Regions from separate parts of the Bacillus sp. EB106-07-01-XG149 genome, predicted to be linked through region 2. Evidence: riboswitches for the same ligand, from Rfam matches in the RefSeq annotation. Region 2 holds a riboswitch; each other region holds the start of a gene.
What was found. Region 2 has a riboswitch for S-adenosylmethionine ahead of metK (methionine adenosyltransferase). Riboswitches for the same ligand answer to the same signal wherever they lie in the genome.
Positions count from the first base shown of each region.

Region 1: linked by a shared signal. The riboswitch ahead of AC3WTA_RS14800 (Na+/H+ antiporter NhaC family protein) and the one ahead of metK (methionine adenosyltransferase) in region 2 are both predicted to bind S-adenosylmethionine.
Region 3: linked by a shared signal. The riboswitch ahead of AC3WTA_RS27005 (MetQ/NlpA family ABC transporter substrate-binding protein) and the one ahead of metK (methionine adenosyltransferase) in region 2 are both predicted to bind S-adenosylmethionine.

Region 1 covers NZ_JBYTDP010000003.1:476,936-481,377, forward strand. The annotation lists gene gltP (glutamate/aspartate:proton symporter GltP) at 1-892, shown strand, start outside; gene AC3WTA_RS14795 (ribonuclease FAU-1 family protein) at 959-1,477, shown strand; SAM riboswitch class I at 1,598-1,703, shown strand; gene AC3WTA_RS14800 (Na+/H+ antiporter NhaC family protein) at 1,798-3,114, shown strand; gene AC3WTA_RS14805 (lmo0954 family membrane protein) at 3,344-3,700, shown strand; gene AC3WTA_RS14810 (PspA/IM30 family protein) at 3,758-4,420, shown strand.
Region 2 covers NZ_JBYTDP010000002.1:1,029,180-1,033,621, forward strand. The annotation lists gene AC3WTA_RS11500 (hypothetical protein) at 318-497, shown strand; gene AC3WTA_RS11505 (hypothetical protein) at 504-683, shown strand; gene metK (methionine adenosyltransferase) at 725-1,924, opposite strand; SAM riboswitch class I at 2,094-2,215, opposite strand; gene pckA (phosphoenolpyruvate carboxykinase (ATP)) at 2,444-4,030, shown strand; gene AC3WTA_RS11520 (hypothetical protein) at 4,345-4,442, shown strand, end outside.
Region 3 covers NZ_JBYTDP010000012.1:69,770-74,211, reverse strand. The annotation lists gene AC3WTA_RS27010 (methionine ABC transporter ATP-binding protein) at 1-852, opposite strand, end outside; gene AC3WTA_RS27005 (MetQ/NlpA family ABC transporter substrate-binding protein) at 865-1,677, opposite strand; SAM riboswitch class I at 1,763-1,877, opposite strand; gene AC3WTA_RS27000 (NAD(P)-dependent alcohol dehydrogenase) at 1,959-2,867, opposite strand; gene AC3WTA_RS26995 (DUF6612 family protein) at 3,013-3,777, shown strand; gene AC3WTA_RS26990 (FAD-binding oxidoreductase) at 3,890-4,442, shown strand, end outside.

The DNA.
Region 1 (4,442 bases), on a different contig from region 2:
TCATTCATTTGCAGATACATTTGTAAATATTGTTCCAACAAACATTATGAAGTCATTAGCTGACGGAGATATGCTTGCTATTATCTTCTTCTCTGTATTATTTGGTTTAGGTGTAGCAGCAATTGGTGAAAGAGGAAGACCGGTTCTTCAATTTTTCCAAGGTGTAGCTGATGCAATGTTTTATGTAACAAACCAAGTTATGAAATTTGCACCATTTGGTGTGTTTGCACTAATTGGTGTTACAGTTTCTACATTCGGTCTAGCTTCATTAATTCCATTAGGGAAATTACTAATTGTCGTATATGGAGCAATGATCTTCTTCGTCGTAGTTGTCTTAGGACTTACAGCGAAAATATTTGGAATTAACATTTTCCAATTCTTTAAGATTTTAAAAGACGAGCTGATCTTAGCATATTCTACAGCGAGTTCAGAAACAGTTTTACCGAAAATCATGGAGAAAATGGAGAAGTTCGGTTGTCCGAAAGCAATTACATCTTTCGTTATTCCGACAGGTTATTCATTTAACTTAGATGGATCAACTTTATATCAAGCAATTGCGGCTATTTTCCTAGCACAAATGTACGGTATTGATTTATCTATTACACAACAAATTACATTATTACTTGTATTAATGGTTACATCAAAAGGTATCGCAGGTGTACCAGGCGTATCATTCGTTGTATTATTAGCGACACTTGGTACAGTAGGTATTCCACCTGAAGGTTTAGCATTCATCGCTGGTATTGACCGTATTTTAGATATGGCTCGTACAGCAGTTAACGTTGTAGGTAACTCTTTAGCAGCTGTAGTTATGTCTAAGTGGGAAGGTCAGTATGACGCTGAAAAAGGACAAGCTTATTTGAAAGAAATTTCTAATAAGCAAGCAGCTTAATTATAATTTGAACAAGCTCTCACATAATATGTGGGGGCTTTTCTATATAGAAGGGAAGCGGACGTAATGAAACGTAAATATGGTGACGGTTCTTCGTGGAAGCGACTAATAGAGAAGGATTATACGGTTAAGCAAGTAGAAGAAGGAATGCTAGGAATATTAGACATAAAAAAGGTAAGAGAACCTAGTTGTAAAGAATATGATGGTAAAAAACTTTGTATCGCAGAGAATCAATATACGTGGATTCAATATTTCATAGACGGGAAAAACTTTGCGATTACAGCTATGTTAGATGATCAGAAAAAATTAGTGCAATATTACATCGATGTGGCGAAAGAATATAAAATTGATGACCGTGGTTTACCGTATTTTGATGATTTATATTTAGATGTAGTGTTATTACCGAACGGTAAGATGTATGTACTAGATGAAGATGAGCTAGAGGATGCCTATAAAAGTGGCGATGTTACAAAAGAAGAGTACGAGTTAGCTTGGTACACTACGAAATGGATAATAGATGCAATAAAAAATAGTGAATTTTATTGGATTTCAATATTGGAAGAAGAAATCAAAAAGTTAAAATGATTGTTGTATTCAAATTTTTTCATAATTACCAAAAAAATCTATACAAAAAATAATTGACTTTTGTTTTGTAAGCGAGTAAAGTTAGGGAAGAAATTATTATTAAAAAATAAATATGAAACCTTCTTATAAAGAGAGGCGGAGGGACTGGCCCTACGATGCCTCGGCAGCGGACTCGATTTCAGAGTGCTGTGCCAAATCCAGCAAGCATGTGCTTGAAAGATGAGAAGAGTGTTTCTTATAGATGTATAAGACCTCTTCTCATTGGAAGAGGTCTTTTGTTATTCATTAGAAAAAGGTTGAAACTAGGGAGAGATGGTACTTTGAAAGAAACGAGAGGAAATGGTTTGGCTTTATTACCACTTGGGATATTTTTGGCGCTATTTATTGGTTCTGGAATTATTACAGGTGATTTCTATAAATTGCCGATACTTGTAGCAATTTCAATTGCTGTAGGAGTCGCTTTAGCAATGAATCGTAAAGAAAGCTTTAATGTAAAAGTAGAACGATTCGCTAAAGGTGCAGGGAACCCGGATATTATGATTATGGTTCTGATTTTTGTACTTGCAGGAGCGTTTTCTGAAACAGCAAAAGGGATGGGTGGCGTTGATTCTACAGTTAATTTAGCGTTATCCATTTTACCGCAAGGATTTATTGTAGCTGGAATTTTTGTTATAGGGGCATTTATTTCATTAGCGATGGGAACTTCAATGGGAACAATTGCTGCATTAGCACCAATTGCTGTAGGTATTAGTGGGCAAACTGATATCTCAATTGCACTTACGATGGCTACTGTTGTTGGCGGGGCGATGTTTGGTGATAATTTATCATTTATTTCAGATACAACAATCGCAGCTGTACGTTCACAAGGAACGGAAATGAAAGATAAGTTTAAAACGAACTTTTTAATTGTATTACCAGCAGCTATTATTACAATTGTACTATTAGTAATCGTTACTTTAGGAAGCGACACGCAGATTAAAGCGCATAGCTTTGACTGGATAAAGATTTTACCGTATGCAGGAGTACTTATTACAGCATTGCTTGGTTGGAATGTACTTATTGTGTTAACTGGTGGAACTGTACTATCTGGCGTTATCGGTCTTTTAGATGGGAGTTACACATTAGAGAGTTTCTTTAAAAGTGTAACGGCTGGAATGGGCGGTATGATGGAGTTAGTATTACTTGCTATTTTAATTGGCGGTATGGTCGAACTGATTCAATATAATGGTGGCATTCAATATTTAATGAATCTTTTAACGCGTAACATTCGTTCAAAAAAAGGAGCAGAGTTCGGTATTGCTGGCTTAGTGAGTATGACGAATATGTGTACAGCGAATAATACGATTTCTATTATCTTTACAGGTCCGCTTGCGAAAAACATTGCAGATCAATATGAAATTGACCCTCGTAAATCAGCGAGTGTATTAGATCTTTTCTCATGCTGTGTGCAAGGATTAATTCCGTATGGTGCGCAAATGTTAACGGCAGCAGGATTTGCGGCGTTATCTCCGATTGAATTGTTACCATATGCGTTTTATCCGATTTTAGTTGGAGTATGTGGAATTATTTCTATATTAATTGGTTTCCCGAAGTTTTCTAAAGTAGCAGGAAAGAAAGAGTATCACAAAACAGCATAAATTAAAATGAAGTTTATGAATAGTAACGAAAGCCGTACAGAGAATGTTCTCTGTACGGCTTTTTATTTGCGATAAAAGAGTGAATCATCCTATCCTACCGCATATTTTTACAAAAGGCTGAATGCAACTCAGTCTTAAGTCTGAGTCGAAAACGGTTCTTAAGCTCGTTATGGAAAAGTGAAAATATAGTTAAGATAAGAGTATCAAATCGAAGGGAGGCAAGCACAAGATGAAACAATTTCTAGCGTTTATCGCGGCTGGTATTTTAGCTTTAATTGCTCTTGGCAGTCTTGCTGGTATTATAGGATTCGCAATTGGAGCAGGAGTTGTGTACTGGAGCTATAAATCATTTGTGCGAGCACAATCATTTTTTGGAAAGTTAGCTTGGGGTATTGTTGGTTTGATCGGCTTGTCCATCGCCCTTTCTCATTCCCCAGCATTAATCGGTATCGCAGCATTAGTAGTTTTATACTACGGATACCGTGAGTGGAAAAAAGAAAAAAATGTAGTTGTTGATTCTGCACCAGAAAGTTCTAAACCATATAGCAACTTTGAAGATGAGTGGAACAAGTTAATGAAAAACTAATAAAAAACTAATAAAAAATTAAATCAAATTTATAAAGTAGAAGAGAGGAAGATTATAATGAAACAATCTTTATTCGGACGTGTACGCGATGCAATTTTAGCAGATTTTCATAATGTGTTAGATGAGAAAGAAAGAAAAAATCCAATGGCGATGTTAAACCAATATTTACGCGATAGTGAGCGTGAAATAACAAAAATTGAGAAGTTAATTGAGCGCCATAAAACATTAAAATCTAATTTCGCTCGTGAGCTTGAGCAAGCACGTTATTTCGTTAATAAAAGATCGAAGCAAGCGATCGTCGCTCAAGAAGCAGGTGAATTACAACTACATGAGCGTGCGTTAGAAGAAGTAGCGTATTATGAAGGGCAAGTAACTCGATTAGAAGAAATGTATGCAGGTGTTGTAGAGCAAATTGATGAGTTAGAGCGTCGTCTTACTGAGATGAAAAATAAATTAAAAGAAATGCACGCAAAACGTATGGAATTAATGGCACGTGAAAATATGGCACATGCAAATCGTCGTATGAATACAGCGATGCATAAAATGGATGAAAATAATCCGTTCTTACGCTTTGAAGAAATTGAAAATCATATTTGCGACTTAGAATCTCGTATAAATGAGGACCATGAACGTGACACATTTGATATGAAAATTGCAAAGCTTGAGCGTGAAATGAAAGAGAAGAATGATGTATCGTTAACGAAAGAGTTAACAAAATAATAGTAGTATATTATAAAACAGG
Region 2 (4,442 bases):
TTCATTTTCTTGTAAAATTATGTATGAAGCAAAGAATTCAACATGATACAATATAAGTACATTTATCTATATAAAGGATCTTATTTATGTTTTATAACATAAAACGATACGTACCCATTATACCATTCCTAATTATTTTATCCCTTTTTCAATGTATCGCTTACGGGTTTGATATTAACTTTTTAAAATTGTATGTGCTTATGACTGATGGTGGTATTCGTTACTATTTGACTAGCACATTAATTCCTCTCGTACTTGCCTATATAGTAGATTTTATTTTTAAACATTCAATCTCTAAATAAGGAGGTCCACATATTATGGAACTTTATAAAAAATTAACAACAACATTTATCCTCTTATTTGTCGCTTCCATTACTGTTGGCTTTTCTCTAAAAGGCGCAATTCCATACGCTACATTAGTAAGCATTATATTCGCAACACTATTTTTACTAAGCAGTGCCTTTTGCGTGGGTAAAGCACGTCAAATGAAAGGTTGATTACATATGTTCGAGAAGAAACCAATCCTTTGTAAATCATGTGAAAAGGAAATACAAACGTATGAAAAAGCATGGATTCATATGCCCTTTCCAGCAAGTGGTATGACTAATATGAAAAAGTATATTGAGCTAGACGGCGAAGTTTATTGTGGTTCTTGCATCCAAGTAGTAAATAAAACAAAATAAAAAAAGCTTTGCGCTCACGGCGCAAAGCTTTTTTTCATATATTATAGACCAGCTTGCTCTTTTAAAGCTGCAGCTTTGTCTGTACGTTCCCATGATAGATCTACATCAGTACGTCCGAAGTGGCCGTAAGCTGCTGTTTGTTTGTAAATTGGGCGACGTAAGTCTAGCATTTTAATAATACCAGCTGGGCGAAGATCGAAGTTGTTACGAACTAGTTCTACTAGTACGTCTTCAGATACTTTACCAGTGCCGAATGTATCAACTGAAATTGATACTGGTTGTGCTACACCGATTGCGTATGCAAGTTGTACTTCTGCTTTGTCAGCAAGACCAGCTGCTACGATGTTTTTCGCAACATAACGAGCTGCATATGCTGCAGAACGGTCAACTTTCGTTGCATCTTTACCAGAGAATGCACCGCCACCGTGGCGAGCGTATCCACCGTAAGTATCAACGATGATTTTACGTCCTGTTAAACCAGCATCACCTTGTGGTCCACCAATTACGAAGCGGCCAGTTGGATTAATGAAGAATTTCGTTTCTCCATCCATTAATTCTGCTGAAACTACAGCTTTAATTACATGCTCTTTTAAATCGCGATCGATTTCTTCCCATGTAACATCTGGATGATGCTGTGTAGAAATTACGATTGTATCTACACGTACAGGTTTACCATTTTCATCATACTCAACTGTAACTTGCGTTTTTCCATCCGGACGTAAGTATGATAATGTGTCATCTTTACGTACTTCAGTTAAACGGCGAGCTAATTTGTGAGCAAGCGAGATTGGAAGTGGCATTAATTCTTGTGTTTCATTACATGCGAAGCCAAACATTAAACCTTGGTCTCCCGCACCAATTGCCTCAATCTCAGCGTCAGTCATTAGACCTTCGCGTGCTTCTAGCGCTTGGTCAACACCCATAGCGATGTCAGCAGATTGCTCATCGATAGATGTTAAAACTGCACAAGTTTCTGCATCGAATCCATATTTTGCGCGTGTGTAACCAATGCCTTGAATTGTTTCACGAACGATTTTTGGAATATCTACGTAAGTAGAAGTCGTAATTTCCCCCGCTACCAATACTAAACCAGTTGTTACAGTTGTTTCACAAGCTACACGTGCATTTGCGTCCTTTGATAAGATCGCATCTAAAATTGAATCAGAAATTTGGTCACAAATTTTATCTGGATGTCCTTCAGTTACAGACTCAGATGTGAACAGATGACGTTTTTTTGTCATGTGGTAAACCTCCCTACAGTAATTGTATATATTGTACGGAACTCATCCTTAATTTGCCACAAACTGCGACATACATTTATTCTCCCACACAAGCATACAGAAAAACCTTTCCTACTTTACATAGAGGAAAGGTTTAATTTGCTACTTGCATACTGCTTTTTGCCCTTTGCTCTTATCGTTCGAGACCGTTAGCCTCGCACAGGTTTTAGCACCTATTCACCTGTATTTACCACTACAAATGAGGTTGCTGGGCTTCATCGGGCCTGTCCCTCCGCCAGCTCGGGATAAGAGAGTATCCGTCCCAACCTATACTAAAGAAATGATATTCATTTGTCAATTAATATTCACATTTTCCTGAAAGTTTTTCTCAATACGCCTGGAATGAAATATTAATAAGGAAATAATACATTCACACAAACAAAAAGAAATAAATAGTATACATTATTTATATAATTGTGTTATACTCTTGTTGGGGATTACGAGAAATATTTCATTAAATGAAAAGGATGGTATATAAATATGAGTACTGTGAATGTCCAAATTGGTTTACACGAATTATTGAACGGAAGCAATGCACAGATTCAACTAAGTGTTCCGCAATTAGTGGAAAAAGTATTAATGCGAAATGAAGGGAAATTAACTTCTACTGGTGCCGTTTCTGCTTCAACAGGAAAATATACAGGACGTTCTCCTAAAGATAAATTTATTGTGAAAGAAGCATCGGTTGCTGACAAAATTGCTTGGGGAGCAGTGAATCAGCCGATCTCTGAAGAACATTTTAATAAATTATATACTAAAGTTTTAGAATACTTAAAAGAAAAAGAAGAGTTATTCGTCTTCAATGGATTTGCAGGCGCTGACCGCAATTACCGCCTACCAATTCAAGTTATTAACGAATATGCATGGCACAATTTATTTGTACATCAATTATTTATTCGTCCAACTGAAGAAGAATTAACAACTCATGAATCAGAGTTCACAATTGTTTCTGCACCGAATTTCAAAGCTGATCCAGCTGTTGACGGTACAAACTCTGAAGCATTCATTATGGTTTCATTCGAAAAACGTATCGTACTAATTGGTGGTACAGAATACGCTGGAGAAATGAAAAAATCAATCTTCTCTATTATGAACTTCTTACTACCTGAACAAGATATTCTTTCTATGCATTGCTCTGCAAACGTAGGTGAAGAAGGCGACGTAGCACTATTCTTCGGTTTATCTGGAACAGGTAAAACAACATTATCTGCTGATCCACACCGTAAATTAATCGGTGATGATGAGCATGGTTGGTCTGATAACGGTGTATTCAATATTGAAGGCGGTTGCTACGCAAAATGTGTAAACCTTTCTCACGAGAAAGAACCACAAATTTTCGATGCAATCAAATTTGGATCTGTTTTAGAAAACGTTATCATTAATAACCAAACGCGTATCGCAGACTATAACGATACTACTTTAACAGAAAATACTCGTGCTGCATACCCTATGCATGCGATCGACAATATCGTACTGCCAAGTGTTGCTGGACACCCAAATACAATCATTTTCTTAACTGCTGATGCATCTGGCGTATTGCCTCCAATCAGTAAGTTATCAAAAGAACAAGCTATGTATCATTTCTTAAGTGGTTACACTAGTAAACTAGCAGGAACAGAGCGTGGTGTTACATCTCCGCAAGCAACATTCTCAACTTGCTTCGGTTCACCATTCTTACCACTTGATGCATCTCGCTATGCTGAAATGCTTGGTGAAAAAATCGAGAAACACGATGCGAAAGTATTCTTAGTAAACACTGGCTGGACTGGTGGCGAATACGGCATTGGTAAACGTATGAACTTAGGTTACACTCGTGCAATGATTCAAGCAGCATTAAGCGGCGAACTTGCGAAAACTGAAACAGCTAAACATGACATCTTCGGTCTTGAAGTTCCACTTCACGTACCAGGTGTACCTGACGAAGTGTTAATGCCTGAACAAACTTGGGCTGATAAAGCTGCTTATAAAGAGAAAGCAATCGAACTTGCAAGCGAATTCAAAGAGAACTTCAAAAAGTTCGACAGCGTTTCTGAAGATATTATTAACTTAGGCGGTCCAATCGCTTAAGTACAAACTTTCTGTTGGAATAACCCTTTTACTCATATGAATAAGTGTCGTGTAACCGTAAAGTTTCGCGTACTCACCGACAAAACCCAATGCGGCTTAACGGTTACACACACTTACATAAAAAAGAAGCTTACGTTTTTGACGTAAGCTTCTTTCTATATCTTATATAAAGTACAACTTTAATCTCTTCATCTGTGACTTAGCTCATAAAATTGCATACCAACATCTATAAACTTACTGAAAATTCATTTTATAATCATTCGTTTTATAGTTTTTTATGATAAAATTTACATATACAGGAAAGGAAGAGGGCTATGAAAAATTTTTCTCGTACAGGAAAAATATTATTCAGTTATGGAGCCATTCAAATGTTTTGGGGACTTGTGATGCTTAACGTTAATTTATTTGAGCA
Region 3 (4,442 bases), on a different contig from region 2:
ACGTTTTGTAGCAATAGCTAACGCTGGTTCGCCAGAAGAAGTTCCTATAAATGAAAGTGTTACGATTTCTCCGGTTCTTTGTAGTTCTTTTTGTACCTCTTCTGGAATTCTAGCTGCAAATGCACTATTTACGAATTTCTTCGTTGTTATATGTTGTGGGTTGGTGAAAATATCTTTCACAGTCCCACTTTCGATTACTGCTCCATGTTCCATAACAGCAACTCGGTCACATATACGCTGGATGACATTCATTTCATGTGTAATTAATAAAATTGTGATCCCGATTTCTTCATTGATTTTTAATAATAAGTCAAGGATAGAATCGGTTGTTTCCGGATCTAAAGCGCTTGTTGCTTCGTCGCTTAATAACACTTCAGGTTCATGTGATAGTGCGCGTGCAATGGCAACACGCTGCTTTTGGCCACCAGAAAGTTCACTCGGATAGGCATCTTTTCGATTGAAAAGATCGACAATACGTAAGTATTTTTCTACCCTTTTTTCAATTTCCACTTTTGGAATGCCAGCGAGGCGTAAAGGTAATGCGATATTTTCATAAACTGTCACGGTTTTAAGTAAATTGAATCCTTGAAAGATCATTCCGATTTTTTGTCGCGCTTTTGCGAGTTTTTTTGCTGATAAAGTTGTTAAATCTTGGTTGTTTACAATAATATTTCCTGTCGTTGGCTTTTCTAATAAATTTACACATCGAATTAATGTACTTTTACCAGCGCCACTATATCCAATGATTCCAAATACTTCGCCCTTTTTTACTTGAAGGGAGGTAGGTTTAAGAGCTTCCACATTCCCTTTTTTTGTTGTGAATACTTTGGATACATTTTTTAATTCAATCATTATCGTCAGCTCCTACCAAGACGGTAAAACAGAACCATCAAATTTTTTCTCGATAAATTCTTTCACTTCTTTAGATTGATAAGCTTTCTTTAATTTATTTACAACAGCATCATCTTTATTTTCAGTACGAACAACGACCCAGTTCATATATGGTGAATCTTTTCCTTCACGGAAGATAGAATCTTTCGCAGGGCTTAATTTTGCACCTAATGCAAAGTTTGTATTAATCGCAGCTGCTTTTACTTCACTTAGTTGTGTCGGTAATTGAGATGCCTCTAATTCAACAATCTTTAAGTTTTTTGGATTTTCAATTACATCTTTCGCAGTCGCTTTTTCTGTAGCCTTTGGATCCACTTTTAAAACACCGGCTTTTTCAAATAGTTTTAAAGCTCGAAGTTCATTCGTTGGATCATTTGGTACAGCAATTGCGTCGCCCTCTTTTAAATCCTTTACATCTTTTAAGCTTTTCGAATATACACCCATAGGGAATGTTACTGTTGAAAATACTTCAGTTAATTTCATATTACGTTCAGCTTTAAATACGTCTAAATATGATTTCGTTTGATAGCTATTTACATCGAGGCTTTTTTCATCTAGGGATACGTTTGGTGCTACATAATCATTAAATACTTTTACATCAATTTCGAGACCGTCTTTTGCGGCAACTTCTTTTACCTTTTCAAAAATTTGTTCATGCGGCCCGCCGGTTACACCGACAGTAATCTTTTTCTCATCTAACGCTTTTATTTCTTTATCTGAACCCCCGCTACATGCGCCTAATAATAATACTGCTCCACTTACAATGCTCAATAATACTTTTTTCATCTATAGTTCCCCCTCCATATATGTTCCAAAATAAAAAGCACCTCTCAAAAATAAGAGAGGTGCCGAATAGACAAAATAGGTTCCTCTCTTATCTTCCAAAACGAAAACTCGTTTTGCAGGAATTAGCACCTTAGCTTATACATCATAAGCTCGGTTGCCGGGCATCATCGGGCCAGTCCCTCCGCCACTCTTGATAAGAGTATGTGTATGTAGTTTTTTTAATATGGTACTAATAGTAAATCTTACAAAAAGAATTGTCAATGTTATTTTCTGAATATATTTTATTTTAAGGTAATAGAAACATTCCCTTTCTTATGTCCCTTTTCCACATATATATGAGCTTCAGCAATTTCTTCTAATCGGTAGGTTCTATCAATAACAGGTTTTAAATGTTCTGTTTCAGTTAGTTCTTTTAGTAGAATCATATCCTCTTTACTTACCTTTGCCATCATTCCATTGACAGATACATATTTTCCATTGGATGTTAATGTATTTGTACAAAGGGATTTTTTATACTTCCCAACTGCATCAAATATAATATCGTAGCGCTCGCGCCGCTTAGTAAAATCTTCTTTCGTATAATCAATTACTTTATCAGCTCCTAAAGATTGGACGAGTTCAAAATTTGAATTACTACAAACAGCCGTAACGGTCGTACCGAAATATTTAGCAAGTTGTACAGCAGCTGTTCCTACTGATCCGGAGGCACCATATATGAGCACTTGTTGCCCTTTTTTTATACGGCCCTTTCTCAGGAAATGCAATGCTGAAGTTCCACCAAAAGGAATAATGGCCGCTTCTTCATACGTCACATTGGTAGGTTTTAATGTTATTAATCCACTTTCATGTACGCATGTGTACTCGGCGTAACCACCGAGGTTTAGTTCTGTTAATGCAAAAATTGGATCACCTTTTTTAAATTGAGTTACATCTGTTCCTACTTCTTCGATTTCACCGGATAACTCTACGCCGAGTACAGGTTTTCTCGGTTTTCTGAAACCTAATATGATCCGCATAGGAATCCAAAATAAGAGGGGGCTATTAAAGCCGCGTATTCTACAATCTCCAGTCGTTACACTTGTTGCATGAATTTTAATTAATACTTCGTTCTTTTTAGGTGTAGGTTTCTCTATATTTTGAAGTTGAAGAACGTTAGGTGGTCCATACTGTGTGCAAATGATCGCCTTCATAATGACCTCCTGAAATGAGTTGTTGTTATTTACATCATATTTAAAACCTTCATCAAACATGTCGCTATATAGCGAATAAAGATTAAAAATTATATAGATTTCGTAGGAAAAGAGGTGATATTATTTTGGGAAAGGGGGCGACATTATGAAAAAAACTATTTTTATTTCAAGTTTAGTGCTTGCAATCAGTCTAGGGGTAGGGTGTAGTAATGAAAAAACAGCAAAGACGGATGAGCCGAAAAAAGAATCAGTTCAAAAAGAAAAGGAATTAGCCGCGAAGGATGTTTTCAAGAAAACGAACGAAGCTTTTAAAAATGAAGAGCATGTAACGATGACATATGGTGTAGGGGTAAAAGCTGAGGGAACAGAGATGGATATATTAAAGGCTAAGATGCAATTAGAGCCAAAGACAAAGAATTCTCGTTCTGAAATGAATATTTCCGGTACAGATGTTGTAGTGTATACTGTGGATGGTAAAGTTGCTGGTGAGGTGAAAAACCCTAATACAGGAGAAGTTATAACTGTACCAGAGGAGCAATTAAACGCTGGTGGAATGAAAGCGACTCAAGATATTATAGATAAGTTAGAAGTACCGGAAGTAGTTTTAGATAAAATGAAGATGGAGAAAAGCGGAGATAAATATAAACTGAAATTTACATTAAAAGGGCAAGAAACAGAAAGTATGTTAACTAGCATGGATGAAACACAGAAGAAAATGTTACAAGCACAAAATGCGAAGATAGAAGAAGTGGATGCAGAATATATTATTACAAAAGATTTTAAATATGAATCAGCAAAGATAGACATGATTATGAGTAGTAACGGCAAGGATAAAGCACACATTATTACGAACGCAAAATATACGTCGTACGAAAAGTTTGATCCAATACAATTGCCGGCAGCAAAGTAACAGTTTTGATGAGGGGGGACCTAAAATAAGGTGCCCTCTTTTTTGTATACTTTCTTTATAGGAAAATAGGTACAATATGAAGAGGGAAAACTGTAGAAGAGGAGAGTGTCATTTGAAAAAAAGAAAGATAGCGGCGGTCATTGTAGCTTATACAGTGTTGCTTGCGACATCTATAAATACATATAAAGAGCAACTAGATCATCCTATTATGAGCGATGTAGGAAAGTTGCTTCCAACGAAAATTAAACGTGTTGAAAATGCTGAGGATGAACATTCATTAAAACAGGTAGTGAAAGATGCAAATACTTCTGGAGAGAAAATTTCCATTGCAGGTATGCAACATAGCCAAGGAGGACAGACGTATTATCCAAACGGCACGATGCTTGATATGAAAGGATATAATAAAATATTAGAATTCGATATGGAGAAGAAGAGGATTAGGGTGCAAAGCGGTGTCACATGGAATGACATTCAAAAAAAAATCAATCCATATGGTCTTGCGGTTCAAGTGATGCAATCTCAAAATATTTTTACTGTTGGTGGTTCATTAAGTGTAAATGTACATGGGCGTGATATTCGTCATGAAGCATTGATTGATACAGTAGAGTCATTCAGATTGTTAATGGCAGATGGTACGGTACGTAATGTAAGTAGAAAAGAAAATG